2 linked regions of the Rhizobium sp. SSA_523 genome follow. Each later gene encodes a partner of the first gene's protein in a complex. Links are inferred from orthologs where the notes say so. Each region holds a gene or a part of one and is shown on either strand. Other genes may lie near its edges.

Region 1 (7,964 bases):
GTATTTCTTCGGCATTTCGGCGGTCATCGCCTTTACCTTCAGCCGTGCCGGATTGAAGATATTGGCGTAGTAGATCCGCCACAGATCATCGGCGCCATCCTCGATATCCGGCTTTTGCGCCGGTGCGTCGGTAAGGGTCAGCGCCTCGCCATTCCAGGTGGCCGAACCCTTCGGCGTGGCGATGACCCAGTCCATGTCGAAGAAGCGCCGCTTGAAGAACGGCGCCATGCGGGCGACGATGAAATGATCCGGCTCGAACCACGCCACGAAGGCGCGCCGGGCGCCGTCGGTCTGTGCCGACGGCACCTCCTTGAAGCGGACGAAGGCCTTCATCTTGTGACTGTCGCGCCGCACGGCCTTGTCCAGCCGGCGCGCCAGGATGACATCCTCGTCGGATACCACCTGCAGGAGGGATCGGTCGCGGCCGATACGCCAGAGCAGCCGGTAAAGCAGGGCGAACCGGCCGGGATCGGAATGGCAGATGACGCTTTGGGCCAGCTCGATGAAAGCCGGCGGCACGGACACAGGAGGCCTTGCGGCAGGAGGTTCGCCGACAGCCGGCACGGGAAGAGGGACGACGGCGAAGGCCGAAAGATCGTCCGCCTCATCCTCCAACCGCCAGTCGATCTCCGTCGGCGGCACGCCGGCAAGCAGAAGCGGGCGCGCGGCATTGCGCCATTCGTCGAAATCGCCGCGACCTTTGAGACGGAGCGTCTGCATCAGAACAGCGTCAGCTGTTCCGGCTTCGGCGCGAACATCGCGCGCAGATCCGACCGCTCGAGCACCCTGTGCGGCGTCCATCCTTCCGCGACGATGAAAGGCTGGACCTTGCGCAGCGAGACGCCCAGCCGGCCGAGATCCTCCAGGCGAATGCGGCGGAAGCGGCGCGAGGACAGGATGGATTTGACCGTCTTGGTGCCGAAGCCGGGCACGCGCAGCAGGATCTCCTTCGCCGCGCGATTGACATCCACCGGAAAGCGATCGCGGTGCGCCAGCGCCCAGGACAGTTTCGGATCCAGATCGAGGTCCAGATTGCCATCGGCGGTGACCGAGGTGATTTCGCCAATATCGAAGCCATAGAACCGGTACAGCCAGTCGGCCTGGTAGAGCCTGTGCTCCCGCATCAGCGGCGGCTTGACCAGCGGCAGTTTGGAGGAGGCATCGGGAATGGGGCTGAAGGCGGAATAATAGACCCGCTTCAGGCCATAGCTGCCATAGAGCCTTGCGCTGGTGCCGAGGATCGTTGCATCGCTTGCACCGTCCGCGCCAACGATCATCTGCGTGCTCTGGCCTGCCGGGACGAAATGCTTGCGCTTCTTCGTGCGCAGCGTCGGCTCGGACGCATCCTCGATCTTCAGCCGGAGCTCACCCATGGCGCGGCGGATATTGTCGGGCTTCTTCTCCGGCGCGAAGCGGCCGATGCCGCTATCGGTCGGGAGCTCGATATTGATCGACAGGCGGTCGGCATAGAGCCCCGCCTCTTCGATCAGTCCCGGCGAGGCTTCGGGTATGGTTTTCAAATGAATATAGCCGCGGAAGTTATGCGTGGTTCGCAATTCGCGGGCGATGCGGACCATCTCCTCCATCGTGTGATCCGAGGAGCGGATGATCCCCGAGGAGAGGAACAGGCCTTCGATATAGTTGCGGCGATAAAATTCCAGCGTCAGCCAGATCACTTCCTCCGGCGTGAACCGGGCGCGCTCGACATTGCTCGACGATCGGTTGATGCAATAGGCGCAATCATAGATGCAGAAATTGGTGAGCAGGATCTTCAGAAGCGAGATGCATCGGCCGTCGGGAGCATAGGCATGGCAGATGCCGGACCCTTCCGTGGAGCCCAATCCGCCGCCGGCGCCGGACGAATTGCGCTTGGACGTGCCGCTGGATGCGCAGGACGCATCATATTTGGCGGCATCCGACAGGATCGCGAGGCGTTCTTTTAGCGACTTCTTCATTAGTGTGTTCTCTATCTGTTCCGGCCCTCGAAGTCAATACGCGGCGCCAAGGATATCGGACCACCTTGCAGCCGGGCGCGGCCGCACTATTTCGAATCTTCTGGAAATTCGATCCGCGTTTCTGCTATGATTCGCAAAATTGAGGATTTCGCATGGTTCCGGAGTATCGCTCCGGGACCTGTTTCTTTTTGTGGCTGCCTGTTGCGGCCATGAGACTGAGGAAAGACAAAATGGTTGACAAGGTACCGATGACGCCGTCCGGATTTACCAAGCTGCAGGAGGAACTGCGCTGGCGCCAGCAGGAGGAGCGTCCCCGGATTATCGAAGCCATTGCGGAGGCCCGTGCGCATGGAGATCTTTCGGAAAACGCCGAATATCATGCTGCCAAGGAGGCCCAGAGCCATAACGAAGGCCGCATCACCGAGCTCGAAGACCTGACGGCCCGTGCCGAGGTGATCGACCTGACGAAGATGTCCGGCTCCAAGATCAAGTTCGGCGCCACTGTGAAGCTGGTGGACGAGGATACCGACGAGGAAAAGGTCTATCAGATCGTCGGCGACCAGGAAGCCGATGTGAAGGAAGGCCGGATTTCCATTTCCTCGCCGATTGCCCGCGCCCTGATCGGCAAGGAAGTCGGCGACAGCATCGAGGTCAACGCGCCGGGCGGCTCGAAGGCCTATGAGGTGCTGCAGGTCAGCTGGGGCTGATATCCTCAAGCCTGGGCATCTCCCTTGACCATCGATCCGCGACAGGTTGACGTGATCGCGCCGCATTTCAAGCGGCGCCTTTCCGGCGTGACCTCGACCGTCATCCAGCTGGTACCGATCCAGAACCGGCTGGGCCAGAGGGTGGCTACCCTTGGTCCGGGCCTGCCCGACACGCTGCCGGCTTTACAGGGGAGCGATCTCTTGCATTTCTGGCGCCCGCCGCCGGGCCGTTCCTGCCGCGTCTGGCATGCCCGCCGCAATATCGAAATGCTGCCGGGAATCGTGCTGCGCGACCTGCTGCGCATGCCGTTGAAGCTCGTCTTTACGTCGGCCTCGCAGCGACACCACAGCGGCTGGACAAAATGGCTGATCTCCAGAATGGATCATGTGATCGCGGTATGCGGCAAGACCGCCTCCTATCTGGAGCGCGACAGCACCGTGATCCTGCACGGCATCGATCTGTTTCGCTTTTTGCCGGCTTCGGACAAGGCGCAGGCCAAGCGGGACGTCGGTCTTGATCCGGCCTTCCGCTATGTCGGCTGCTTTGGCCGCGTGCGCCATCAGAAAGGAACGGATCTCTTCGTCGACGCCATGCTCCGGCTCCTGCCCGATCGGCCGGACTGGAAGGCCGTGATCGCGGGCCGCGCCACCGCCAAGCACATCGCTTTCGAAGAGGAGCTGAAGGCCCGTGTCAAGGCGGCCGGCCTTGGCGACCGCATCCTGTTTGTCGGCGAGCATACCAATATCGATGCCTGGTATCGGGCTCTCGACCTGTTCGTGGCGCCGCAGCGCTGGGAGGGTTTCGGCCTGACCCCGCTGGAGGCCATGGCGAGCGCCGTGCCGGTGGTTGCCGCCGATGTGGGAGCCTTTGCCGAACTGATCGAGGATGGCCGCACCGGGCGCATGGTCGAGTGCGGCTCGCTTGATAGCTTCACGGCCGGCATCAGGCCCTATCTCGACACTCCCCTGCTTTGCGAGACAGAGGGCGCCGCAGCGCTTGCCCATATGCAAAAGAACTTCTCCATAGAGCATGAGGCCGTGGCGATCGGCCGCGTCTATGCCGATCTGCTGGGGGAGCGGCCGGTACCGTGATCGTCCACGTCATCAACCTGGACCGCAAGACCGACCGCATGGAGCGCATGCGCTTGGTGCTGAATGGTCTCGGCCTCGTGTTCGAGCGCGTGGCGGGAATCGACGGCCGGCAATTGCCGGAGGCCGAACTGGACCGCTGGTCCACCCGCAATGCGGAGGGCCGTCGCATCCTCTCGGCCGGCGAGATCGGCTGCCTGCTCAGCCACCGCGAGGCGTGGCGGCGCATCGCCGCAAGCGGCACGCCCGGTATCGTCGTGGAGGATGACATTCATCTGGCATTGCCGGCCGCCGAGCTTTTCGCGACCAGCGACTGGCTGCCGGCCGGCACGGATCTGGTCAAGATCGAAACCACCGGCAAACCGGTGCAACTCGACCGCGCGCGGCAGGCGATCGCCGCAGGTCTGTGGGTGGCGCGGCTGCACAGCGCCCATCTCGGCACCGCCGGCTATATCGCGACGCCCGCGGCGGCGCGCCGCCTCCTCGACGCAACGGAGTGCTGCGACCGGGCGCTCGATCACCTGATCTTCGATCCCGCCTCGCCGCTCTTCGAAAGGCTGGTAATCGCCCAGATGATCCCGGCTCTGTGCATGCAGGATCAATTCATGCCGAAGGAAACGCGACTGGGGCTGGACGGCGAAATCGAACGCGCCTGGGCCATCAACAAGGCGAAACGGTCGGTCGCGCAAAAACTGACGCGCGAGATCATGCGCTTGCGGCAGCAGGCAGAGTTTTACTGGAGCGGCTCGCCGCTCAATCCCTCCAGCGATCGCAGGACACTGCGCGTCGCACTGGCACCTGTCACCTCGCCACCTTTTGCCTCGCCACCTGTTCCCTCTGAAAGCATCGAAAAGCCCTGACGAGGGGTCGCTCCGCGGCAGGAGCAGCGTCAGCGCCAGCCAAGGCACGCGCCGCTTTGCAGCGATGGTACGGGAGCTTTACCGGGCCGTCATACCTCGACGAGGCCCAGCTTCTTCACCTGGCGGATGGTCAGCATGGTGCGCACAGTGTCGACATGCTCGTTGGCGGCCAGCACTTCGATGACGAAATCCTGAAAAGCAGTCAGGTTTTCCGCCGTGCAGCGCAGCAGGAAATCGCTGTCGCCCGAGACCATCCAGGCTTCGCGTACGATCGGCCAGCTCTGGGCCAGTGCCGCAAATTCCTTCAGATTGGCTTCGGACTGATGCTTCAGGCCCACGAGGCAGAAGGCCACGAGATCATAGCCCAGCTTCGGTCCGTTGAGGATGGCGGCATAGCCTTCGATCACGCCCGCCTCTTCCAGCTTTCGCACCCGGCGCAGGCATGGAGGAGCGGAAATGCCGACTCGGTCGGCAAGTTCGACATTGGTCATGCGGCCGTCGCGCTGCAATTCGCGCAGAATCTTGATGTCGATGGCGTCGAGTTCGGCTTTGAGCACGGTGGGCTCCTATAGGGTTGTCCGCCCCGCCCGAGCGGAGGCCGCCCGAACTGGATCCATTCGGGCCGACTTTCGCTCTAATAGCCAATGTCATTCCGAACGCAAGGAAAACGCGCAAGATTATGTCGCGATGACGCACCATTATTGTGCGTAACTCGGTGCTCCGCAGCAAGTGAGGGGCTGCGACCTTGAATTGCGGGAGGGAACGTTCATAAATGAGGGTAAAATGGCGCCTGGACGATAAGGGGTGACGCAACCCTGTATCGACCGAGCTGCGCCCGGAAAGGATCGCTCCCATGTCTGCCCGCCACGCGCACGTTCTTATCATCGGTTCAGGCCCTGCCGGCTATACTGCCGCCATCTATGCGGCCCGCGCCATGCTTCAACCGGTGCTGATCGCCGGTATGGAACAGGGTGGTCAGCTGATGATCACCACCGATGTCGAAAATTATCCGGGCTTCGCCGATCCGATCCAGGGCCCCTGGCTGATGGAGCAGATGCTGCAGCAGGCCAAGCATGTGGGGTCCGAAATCGTCAATGACCTGGTGACCTCCGTCGAACTCAACCAGCGCCCGTTCCTGGTCCGCACCGATTCGGGCCAGGTCTGGACGGCCGATACGCTGATCATCGCCACCGGTGCCAAGGCGAAATGGCTCGGCATTGCAAGCGAGCAGCATTTCCAGGGCTTTGGCGTTTCCGCCTGCGCCACCTGCGATGGCTTCTTCTACCGCAACAAGGATGTGATCGTGGTGGGCGGCGGCAATTCCGCAGTCGAAGAGGCGCTGTATCTCTCCAACATTGCCCGGTCGGTCACCGTCGTGCATCGCCGCGACAGCTTCCGCTCGGAGAAGATCCTCCAGGAACGCCTGTTCCAGCGCCCCAATGTAAAGGTCATGTGGAATACCGAGATCGCCGAGATCACCGGCGAGCTCGCCAAGCCGCCGATGCCGCCCTCGGTGACCGGCGCGCGCCTGCGCAATACCGTGACAGGCGACATCAGCGACATGCCGATCGATGGCGTCTTCGTGGCCATCGGTCACGCCCCGGCCACCGAGCTGTTCAAGGATCAGGTGAAGCTGAAGGATAACGGCTATATGTGGACGGCGCCGGATTCGACGGCGACCAGCATACCCGGCGTCTTTGCCGCCGGCGATGTGACCGACGACACCTTCCGCCAGGCGATCACCGCCGCCGGCATGGGCTGCATGGCCGCACTTGAGGCCGAACGCTATCTCGCGGGTATCCAGCCCGTCATCGCACAAGCGGCGGAGTGATAATGGGCGTACCACTTGACTGGGACAAACTGCGGATTTTCCACGCGGCAGCCGAGGCTGGATCCTTCACGCATGCCGCCGACAAGCTGCACCTGTCCCAGTCGGCGATCAGCCGCCAGGTCAGCGCGCTGGAACAGGATGTGGGCGTCAAGCTCTTTCACCGGCATGCGCGCGGCCTGATCCTGACCGAACAGGGCGAACTGCTCTACCGCACGGCCCATGACGTTCTGCTGAAGCTGGAAACCGTCAAGGTTCAGCTGACCGAGACCACCGAGAAGCCAAGCGGCAAGCTGCGGGTGACGACGACTGTCGGGCTCGGCCAGGGCTGGCTCACCGACAAGGTGCAGGAGTTCCTGCAGCTTTACCCGGAAATGTCGATCCAGCTGATCCTCGACAATGAGGAGCTGGACGTGAACATGCGTCACGCGGACTGCGCGATCCGCCTGCGGCAGCCGCAGCAATCGGACCTGATCCAGCGCAAGCTCTTCACCGTCCATATGCATGTCTATGCCGCTCCTTCCTATATCAACCGCTTTGGCGAGCCGCAGACGGTGGAGGACCTGGATCATCACCGCATCATCACCTTCGGCGAGCCGGCGCCCAATTACCTCCTCGATGTGAACTGGCTTGAATATGCCGGGCGCAATTCGGACAATACCCGATCGCCGCACCTGCAGATCAACAGCCAGACCTCGATCAAGCGGGCCTGCCTGCTGGGAATCGGCATAGCCGTCCTGCCCGATTACATCGTCGGGCGCGATCCAGGCCTTATCCAGCTTGCGATCAATGCCGATATTCCTTCGTTCGACACCTATTTCTGCTACCCTGACGAGATGAAGAACGCGGCAAAGTTGAAAGTTTTTCGTGATTTTATCGTGGCGAAGGCGCGCAACTGGAATTTCTGACAGCTTGTGCAAGCATCTGAGCAGGTGTCGTTTTACCTAGGACCGTCAGTGACTTGCGGGTTATGCGAAGCCTCTTTGACGTTCCCCGACCGTAAGCCGTGCGCCTGGCGCATGGCTGGGATGCGTTAAGCGGCATTGTTCGGTGCCCAATAAAGAACCATATCGCACATAGCTGATGCACATGGTGGCTTTTCCTCCCAGTTCCACCGCAGCAGCTGTTCCCCTCTGGAGGTTTTTGACCTTCACACTTACAAGGGCCCTGGAGCAATCCGGCGGCCCTCTTTTTTTGCCCTTTCTCTTCCACGCCGTTGATCAGCACCCCGCCCGGCCCCGCAGCCGCCGACCGATCCCTCTTCCCTCCCCTCTTTAAATCGGGAATTCCCGATCTATATATCGGTTGTAGACGATTTACGCACCGTCGCGCCGGAAGCGTGGCGGAAAGAGTGGCCCGACCCATGGACAAGATCGACATATTCAAAGCTCTGTCGCATCCGGTGCGCGTCGAATTTTTGGAATGGATGCGCGAGCCGCAGGCGAACTTCTCGTCGCAGGCGCATCCTCTCGACATGGGGATCTGCGCGAACCAGTTCGAGAAGCGCTGCGGCCTCTCGCAATCC
Region 2 (7,930 bases), 1.3 Mb from region 1 along the record:
CGGATGCGGCGTCTTCTCGACGTGCTCGGCAATCCGCAGGATCGTCTGCCGCCGATGATCCATGTTGCGGGCACCAATGGCAAAGGATCGGTATCGGCCTTCAGCCGCGCGCTTCTGGAGGCGGGCGGGCATGCTGTGCATGTGCACACCTCTCCGCACCTCGTTCATTGGCATGAGCGCTATCGCATGGGCCGCACCGGCGAACCGGGACAGCTGGTGGCCGATTCGCTGCTGGCGGATGCCTTGCGGCGGGTGGCCGAGGCGAATGCCGGACAGGCCATCACCGTGTTCGAGATTCTGACTGCTGCCGGCTTCCTCCTGTTTTCGGAAAGTCCCGCCGATGCCGTCATCATCGAAGTGGGCATGGGCGGCCGCCTGGATTGCACCAATGTCGTGGATCGCCCGGCCGTTTCGGTCATCATGCCGATTTCATTCGACCACCAGGCCTATCTTGGGGACCGTGTGGAGCTGATCGCGGCCGAGAAGGCCGGCATTATGAAGAAGGGCTGTCCGGTGGTGATCGGCCACCAGGAGTTCGACGCGGCGGAAGAGGTCTTGGTCGCCACAGCGGAACGGCTGGGCTGTCCGCTCTCTGTCTACGGACAGGATTTTTCCGCGCATGAAGAATTCGGCCGCCTGATCTATCAGGATGATCGTGGCTTGGCAGACCTGCCTTTGCCGAGGCTTCCGGGCCGTCATCAGCTCGCCAATGCGGCGGCTGCCATCCGGGCTGTAAGGGCTGCCGGATTTGAGGTGACCGAGATCATGATGGAGCAGGCCATGCTGAATGTCGAATGGCCGGGTCGTCTTCAGCGCCTCACCGAGGGATCGCTCATTCCGCTGGCGCCGAAGGGCGCCGAGATCTGGGTGGATGGCGGTCATAATCCAGGCGCAGGAGAGGTCATCGCGGAGGCCATGGCGGCCTTCGAGGAAAAGCAGCCGCGGCCGCTCTACCTGATCACCGGCATGTTGAACACGAAGGATCCGGTGGGTTATTTTCGCGCCTTTGCCGATATTGCGGAATGCGTGTTCACCGTTCCGATCTTCGGCAGCGATGCTGGGCTGGATCCCGTCGCTCTGGCCAATTCGGCCTTCGATGCCGGGCTTGTCGCAGAACCCCATTCGACGGTGGCGGAGGCATTGACGGAAATATCCGATCGCCAGCTGGAAGGCGATGCGCCGCCGCGCATCCTCATCGGTGGTTCCCTTTATCTGGCGGGCAATGTGCTTGCCGCCAACGGAACCCCGCCCGCCTGACAAAGCGCCGATATGAAAACAGCCCGGTCAAGACCGGGCTGTTTTCATTCAACTGCAAGCACTGGAGCTCGCGGGCAGGCCGTCACACGGCGCCGGAAATCCAGCTGGAGAGGGCCGTCTTCGGCGCTGCGCCAACCTTGATATCGGCCACTTCGCCGCCCTTGAACATGGCAAGAGTCGGGATCGAACGCACGCCGAACTTGGCGGCCAGTTCCGGGTTCTCGTCAATGTTCAGCTTGGCGATCTTCACCTTGCCGGCCAATTCCGTCGAAATTTCCTCGAGGCTCGGACCAATCATCTTGCACGGGCCGCACCATTCGGCCCAGAAATCCACGATCACAGGCTCGGACGCCTCCAGAACCTCGGATTGAAAGTTGGCGTTATCGACTTTCACGGTAGCCATGGGGCTCTCCTTCAATGGGTGTTGGCATCAATGTGATGCGGCGGCCGGACAAATTCAATGCTTGGCTATCTCACTTTGTCATGAGTTCTTCAAGCGTCGAGGCAAGCATGCTGTCCGACAGCTCCAGCAGGCTCGCATTTTCGGTGTAAACCAAGATGCAGGCAATCTGGTGGTTGGGATAAAGCGGCTTCAGGATCTCCGCATAGACCGCCATCTGGGCGCGATGGGTGAACGGCACCTCGGCAGATGTCTTCGGGGGGAAACAGTCCGTCTTGAAGTCCAGGATGATCACCCGGCCGTCTTCGGTCACCACCAGGCGGTCGAGCCGGCCGGAAACGGCATAGTCGCGGCCCTTTCGGGTCAGTTTCCCCATGATCGAGACTTCCGCCTGCGCATGGGCGGAGAACAGGATCTCGATATCCGGCTTTGAGAGAACGCCAAGAACCGCGGCGAGAACCGTCTCCCGCTCTTGAGCCGGCCAATAGGCGGCCTTGCGCTCGAGGTAACGCTGCGCCGCCGCGGCCCTCTCAGCTGGTTCTATCCCGGGCAGAACCTGCAGCATGCGGTGGATCAACCGCCCTTTCTGCAGGGCAAGGCTCGCAATGCTCTGACCGGTGCCGGATGGCTGTTGCGGCGCGAAGAGGGGCGAGACAAAGCCAATCTCGTCTCTGTCGTCTTCGATCAACAGGCCGGCACCGGATGGGCTCAGCGGACGCGGAAGCGGTGGTGCGGGCGGCACTGGCATAAACAGCGCTGGCGGCAGGTCGGCCCTCGCCGGCGCCTGGGCCTCCTCTGCCAGGCGCTCGACAGGCCTGAGCTGCGGCGTGTTGAGGCGCCATTTGTATCCGGTCCAGCTACCTTCGGTATCGCTGAATTCCGCCGCCTTGCAGCGCTCGGTATCGGCAGACAGGGCGTGCGCGATCATGGCCTGCCAACTCTCGTCGTTCTCACGCTTGCCCCTATAGCCGCACACGATCAGCCGATCGGCGGCGCGGGTCATGCCGACATAGAGCAGCCTGCGATATTCCTCCTCGGCGGATTGTTTCAGGCGCTCGTCATCGGCTGCGCTTAAGCTATTGGCGAGGCTCTTGTCGGGGATCCAGGCGGGAACTTCCATCCTATTCAGCCGAAGAAAGCGGAATTTCGGGACATGGCTGGCAATGAAGGCCTTGGAGCCGGGGTCCACCAGGAACACAACCGGGGCTTCGAGCCCCTTGGAGGCGTGCACCGTCATGATGCGCACCTCGTTGCGGCCACTATCCTGTTCGCGTTTGATTTCCGGCGATTCGAGTTCCAGCGTCGAGACAAAACTCTGCAGGCCGGGTAGCGCCTGGTCCTCATGGTCGAGCGCCAGACTGAGGAACTCGTCCAGGATGTCGCCGGCTTCGCTGCCAAGCCGCGAAAGCCATTTCTGCCGCCCGCCCTCGGCTCCCAGCACCCGCGCGAAGAAGTCGTGAACGCCGCATTGTTCGGCCATATGTCTCAGGCGGACAAGGTTTTCCCGCACGGCGGCAAGCGGTTCGTCTCCCTGGTCTGCCAGCCCGCACAGATGCTCCCAGGCACTGGTGCGCTCCGGCCGTTCCGCCGCGATCTTGAAGATATCATCTTCACTGAGGTTGAAGAGCGGGCTTTTCAAACAGGCCGCTAGCGACAGATCGTCGTGAGGCTGCAGCAAGAAGCGCGCCAGCGCCATGAGGTCCTGCACCGCGATATGGCTTGCGAGCCGCAGGCGATCGGCACCGGCAATGGGAATATCGCCGCGGCGCTTCAGTGCACGGGTCAGCGCGTTGACGAAGGCATCGCGCTTGCGCACCAGAACCAGGATATCGCCCGGACGAATCATCCGCTCCCGGCCTTTGTCGATGATCGGCTCGCGACCGACTAGCGTCCCGATATGATTGGCAATCCGGCCGGCCAAGATGGCGGCGGGCGCCTTGTCCGGCGTGGTATCGAAGGGCGCGGTCCAGTCTTCCTCCATCTCCGCCGTATCGGGAACGACGGTGTCCCACAGATCGACGGCGCCGGCATGGCCGATCCGGTTGGAGCGATGGATGACGGGATCGCCAATGGCACTCAGTCCGCGCGCGTGATCGGCCACCGAAAAGACCTGGTCGACAGCGCTCAAGATATCGGCGGTCGAGCGGAAGGAGAGGGGGAGGCGCACCGGATGGAAGGCCTGACCGCTCCGGCCCACCCGGGTTTCCGTCAGGCTTCGCTCCTCCGCGAAGCGCTCGGGCCGCGCGCCCTGAAATGAGTAGATTGACTGTTTCTCGTCTCCTACCGCAAAAATGGTCCGCTTCGTCTCGCGGGCGCTGCGGCCGGTGAAGAAATCCTCGGCCAGAGACTGGATCACGCTCCACTGAATGGGGCTCGTATCCTGCGCCTCGTCCACCAGAATGTGATCAATTCCTTGATCGAGTTTGTAGTGAACCCAGGCGCCAACCCCCTCGCGCGTCAGGAGCTCCGCGGTGCGGTTGATCAAGTCCTCGAAATCGAGAAAGCTGCGCCGCCGCTTCAATTCCTCATAGTCGGCATTCAGCCGCTCTGCGAGTGCAAGTGCGGCGCAGGTGGCGGAGAACATGCGCATCCTCGTCAGCGTCTCCCGGCACTCAAGCACATGGGCACGCGCGTCGGCCACGGCCTCCGCAAGCTCCGGTGCCGCCGTGACCATGGCCTTGGTGAAGAGGGACGAATCGGCTTTCGGCTGCCCGGACTGGGTGAGGAAGATGCCCTCCAGCAGCCGCGCCCGGGGCTGAGGTTGCGGTTCCGCCGCGGCCTTTCGCAGAAGAAAGGCCACCTCGGCGGCTTTGGCGCCGCCCTTGGCATCCGCGAGATCGAGAAAAGATGTAAGGCGGGTACCGTCAAGGCCGGGAAGCGGCCAGTATTTGGCGAGCACCGAAGCTTCGCTATCGCTGGCGGAGAGACCGATGGCGCGCCGCAGCGTATCTTCCAGGCCATCCTGGTTTCGAGCGAGTGTGAGGAAACGCTGTATGGCAGTTCGGTTCGCCACGATGTCGGCCAGCAGCGTTTCAAGACCGGTTTCATCGCCAAGATCCAGAGCCAGGGCAAAGGCCTGCGCCAGACGCGGATCATTCTCGACCGCCGTTGCCGTCAAAAGCGAGCGACGCGCCTCAGCCAGAAGCGCGGAGGCCGAGACATCGTCCAGAACGGAGAAATGGCCCGCAACATTTGCCTCGAGCGGAAATTGGTGAAGCAGCGCCTCGCAGAAGGCATGGATGGTCTGGATCTTCAAACCGCCCGGTGTCTCAAGGGCCTTGGCGAACAGCCGGCGTGCATCGGCAAGTTTGAAGGCGTCCGGCCGCTCGCCCTCGATCTCGAAAATGCGCGCTTCCAATGCCTCGTCCGACAGGACGGCCCATTCCGCAAGGCGCTGAAACACGCGGTTGGACATTTCCGATGCGGCGGCCTTGGTGTAGGTCAGGCAGAGAATGGCCGCGGGGCGGCATCCGGCCAGCAGAAGCCGGATGACGCGCTGCGTCAGGACATGAGTCTTGCCGGAACCGGCATTGGCGGAGACCCAGGCGGAGTTTTGCGGATCCGAGGCCAGAGCCTGCTGGCGCGCCGTCCAGGTCAGCCACTGGTGCGGATCATGGCCAAGCGAATCGAGAGCCGCGTCATTCATCACTATCGCCTTCGTCTTCATCTGCCGTGGACCATTCGGCCACCCGTGCAAGATGATCGTAATCGCCACCGAAGTCGCGTTGCAGGACCGGGATGACCCGCGAGGCAAACCCGATGCTGTTGTCGCGCAGGCGTTTGACCAGAACGGTCAACTGCTCGATCGAATCCTCCGCGAGATCGATAGCCGACTTCGGAGGCGTGGAGCCACGGGTGCGGGCCTCTTCATTATTGACCTTGTTGCACGTGAAACGCTCGCCGGGACGCAGCCGGACATAGAGCAACTGGTCCGGCTGCCTGGTGCCGACGGCGCGGAAGGCACCGGCTCGCAGAGCCGCCGCTTCCAGCGCCAATTGCGGATCGAGAAGGGCTCGCGCCTGGGCGGAGGAGGGGTTGAGCCCGGTCTTGTAATCGATGATATCCGCATCGCCCGAGCCCTTGATGTCGATCCGGTCGGCAATGCCCGTAAGCCGGATCGCAGCATCCGCCAGTTCGAAACCGGCCGGGACTTCGGTGAAGGTCGAGCGGATATCTGGCGCGCGCTCCGCCTCCCATTTCAGGAAGGCGCGGCCCACCTCGCGAAACCGCGGCCGCCAGACCTGGTCGATATGCGGCGGCAGTTGCGCGCGATCGAATTCCTCCTCGGTGATCCTGAGAAGGACTTCCCCTGCATGCGGCGTTCCGGGGAGAGCGCCGATCCTGGTATAGCGGTCGATGATCCGGTGATACAGGGTCCCGCGCTCGGCGGCGCCCGGATCCTGGTTGAACGGGTGCAGCGAATCCAGCTTGAGGATGCGTCTGGCATAGATCGAATAGGGGTCGCGCCGGAGCCGCCCCACTTCGCTGAACGAATATTGCCGCGGCTGCAGATCTGCAGGCGGGCGCGGCGAGGGGCGCTTCGACAGTAATTGCCGCAGGCTGGGCTCCGTCGCGTCGATCTGCTGCGCCCATTGCCGGAAGACGGCGCCACGGCTGCGCAGATCCTTTGCCAGATCCTCGCCGCCCAGTGCCAGAAGCCGCTGCAACCAGCGCGAGGCCACGGTCGGTGCTCCGCCCTTGCGCAGGGAACGGGTGTAGATCAGCCGCCGGGTGCCGTTGGACATTTCGAAATCATGTGCAAGCTGGCCGATCTTGCGTTCCGGCGGCTCAAGGCCGATATCGGTCTTCATGCTGCGCGACAGGAAAGGGTTATTGCCCGATTGGTCCGGCCAGGATCCCTCGTTCAGTCCCCCGAGGATCATGGTATCCACTCTCTGCAGACGCGATTCCAGCGTGCCGAAAATGAAGACCCGCGGATTGCTGAGCTGGCGCGGCTTCACGGCTTCAGCGGTCAGCAGCGCAGTGATGATGTCGATCCATTGCGGACCGTCCGCCTCGATCTGGCCGTCCGTCCCGATGATTTCCGCCAGGACGCCGGACAGGCGCTCCCCCGCTTCGCCCAGCCAGAGAGGGCGCAGGTCGCCGCCATCCTGTACGGCAATCGCCTCCAGCACGCGACCGGTTCGGGTCGCCCAGTCCGATAGCGTCAGTCTTGCCGAGACGCGCTTCCGATCCGGCTGCCTCGTCATCATGGCATCTGCCAGCGGCTGCACGGCCGCCTCGATCCGTTCCGCCAGCCGCAGCGCCAGGTCCGCTGCCTCGTCCGGCAGCGACAGCCGCCATTGCGGCGGATGGCGGTCCTGGGCATCCTCCTGCAGTCGTCGATCGAGCAGCGCAACCAGTGCGGCAATATCCGGCTGGCCGGTGCCGCCGCGCAGCGCGAGAAGTTCAAGCGCCTCGCGTGCCGGCCTGCATGCGCTCTCCGCCATGCCGAAACAGGCCATGGGATGTTTGAGAAGCGCGGTGATGGCCACCGGATCGCCCGGCCTGAGAATGGCCTCCAGTGCCAGTGTCAAAAGCCGCCCCTGCGGCGTTGCCAGGAGCGGCGTGCCGGCCGTATCATCCGCCGTGATGCCGAACCGTGCGAGCTCTGCTGTCACCCGGTGCGCCAGCGCGCGATCGGGGGTGATCAGCGCGGCCTGGGCGGGGCCATCTGCGCCGGGCTCTTCCAATGCAAGACGCAAGGCGATTGCGATCGCAGCTGCCTCCTCCCGTTCATTCGCCGCCTCCACCAAAGACACATCGGCAAAGGCGGCGCGCACGGCGTGCGGGTCACGAGCCTGTCTCCAGGCCGTCCACCGGTCCGTCGCCTCCGCAGGTGCCAGCGCTTGCGACAGGAGGGTCGATCGCTGCTCCAGGTCGGCCGGCGCCTCCCCGAGCGTGCCGACGTCGCGCCGCAGGACCTGAAGCCGCTGGAGCAGCCGGTAGAGGCCGTATTGGGGATGGCTACGGCTGGTGGGGTCGGGCTTCAGACCCTCGGCGCCCCTGCCAAGCATGGTCCATTCCTCGTCCGGCATGGATAGATCGAGACCCGGAAGAACCACGGCGCCATAGGGCAAATCTGAAATCGCGGCAATGAGATGGGCGGCGGCCGGAACCGGTCCCGTCGAACCGGCCACGATGACCGGGCCATCGTGACGACGCTCGGCAATGCGGCGAGCCTCGGCATTGATGATGGCCGCCTGGTGCTTTGCCGGCGAAGAGCGTCGAAGCTCCTCCAGGCGAGCAGGCCAGAAGGCGCTCGCGATCTTC

The links.
Region 2: the proteins of trxB (region 1) and trxA are in contact, whole or in part, in a crystal structure (PDB 1F6M), measured with the Escherichia coli proteins. The link is inferred for Rhizobium sp. SSA_523 from one-to-one orthologs.

The regions. Positions count from the first base shown.
Region 1 is NZ_CP129382.1:1,535,891-1,543,854, forward strand. Bases 4,552-7,453 are described here. They hold trxB (thioredoxin-disulfide reductase), read left to right. Parts: upstream 4,552-5,464; coding sequence 5,465-6,442; downstream 6,443-7,453. Other genes in these bases: QTJ18_RS15775 (glycosyltransferase family 25 protein), read left to right, coding at 4,552-4,611; QTJ18_RS15780 (Lrp/AsnC family transcriptional regulator), read right to left, coding at 4,701-5,168; QTJ18_RS15790 (LysR family transcriptional regulator VtlR), read left to right, coding at 6,445-7,347. Outside these bases: QTJ18_RS15755 (UdgX family uracil-DNA binding protein), read right to left, coding at 1-720; QTJ18_RS15760 (putative DNA modification/repair radical SAM protein), read right to left, coding at 720-1,955; transcription elongation factor GreA, read left to right, coding at 2,186-2,662; QTJ18_RS15770 (glycosyltransferase family 4 protein), read left to right, coding at 2,687-3,754; more of QTJ18_RS15775, read left to right, coding at 3,751-4,551; QTJ18_RS15795 (ArsR/SmtB family transcription factor), read left to right, coding at 7,803-7,964.
Region 2 is NZ_CP129382.1:2,847,515-2,855,444, forward strand. The notes cover bases 1-2,868. They hold trxA (thioredoxin), read right to left. Parts: upstream 1,661-2,868; coding sequence 1,340-1,660; downstream 1-1,339. Other genes in these bases: QTJ18_RS21805 (bifunctional folylpolyglutamate synthase/dihydrofolate synthase), read left to right, coding at 1-1,257; addA (double-strand break repair helicase AddA), read right to left, coding at 1,731-2,868. Also shown: more of addA, read right to left, coding at 2,869-5,303; double-strand break repair protein AddB, read right to left, coding at 5,296-7,930. UniProt on the Escherichia coli protein: Participates in various redox reactions through the reversible oxidation of its active center dithiol to a disulfide and catalyzes dithiol-disulfide exchange reactions.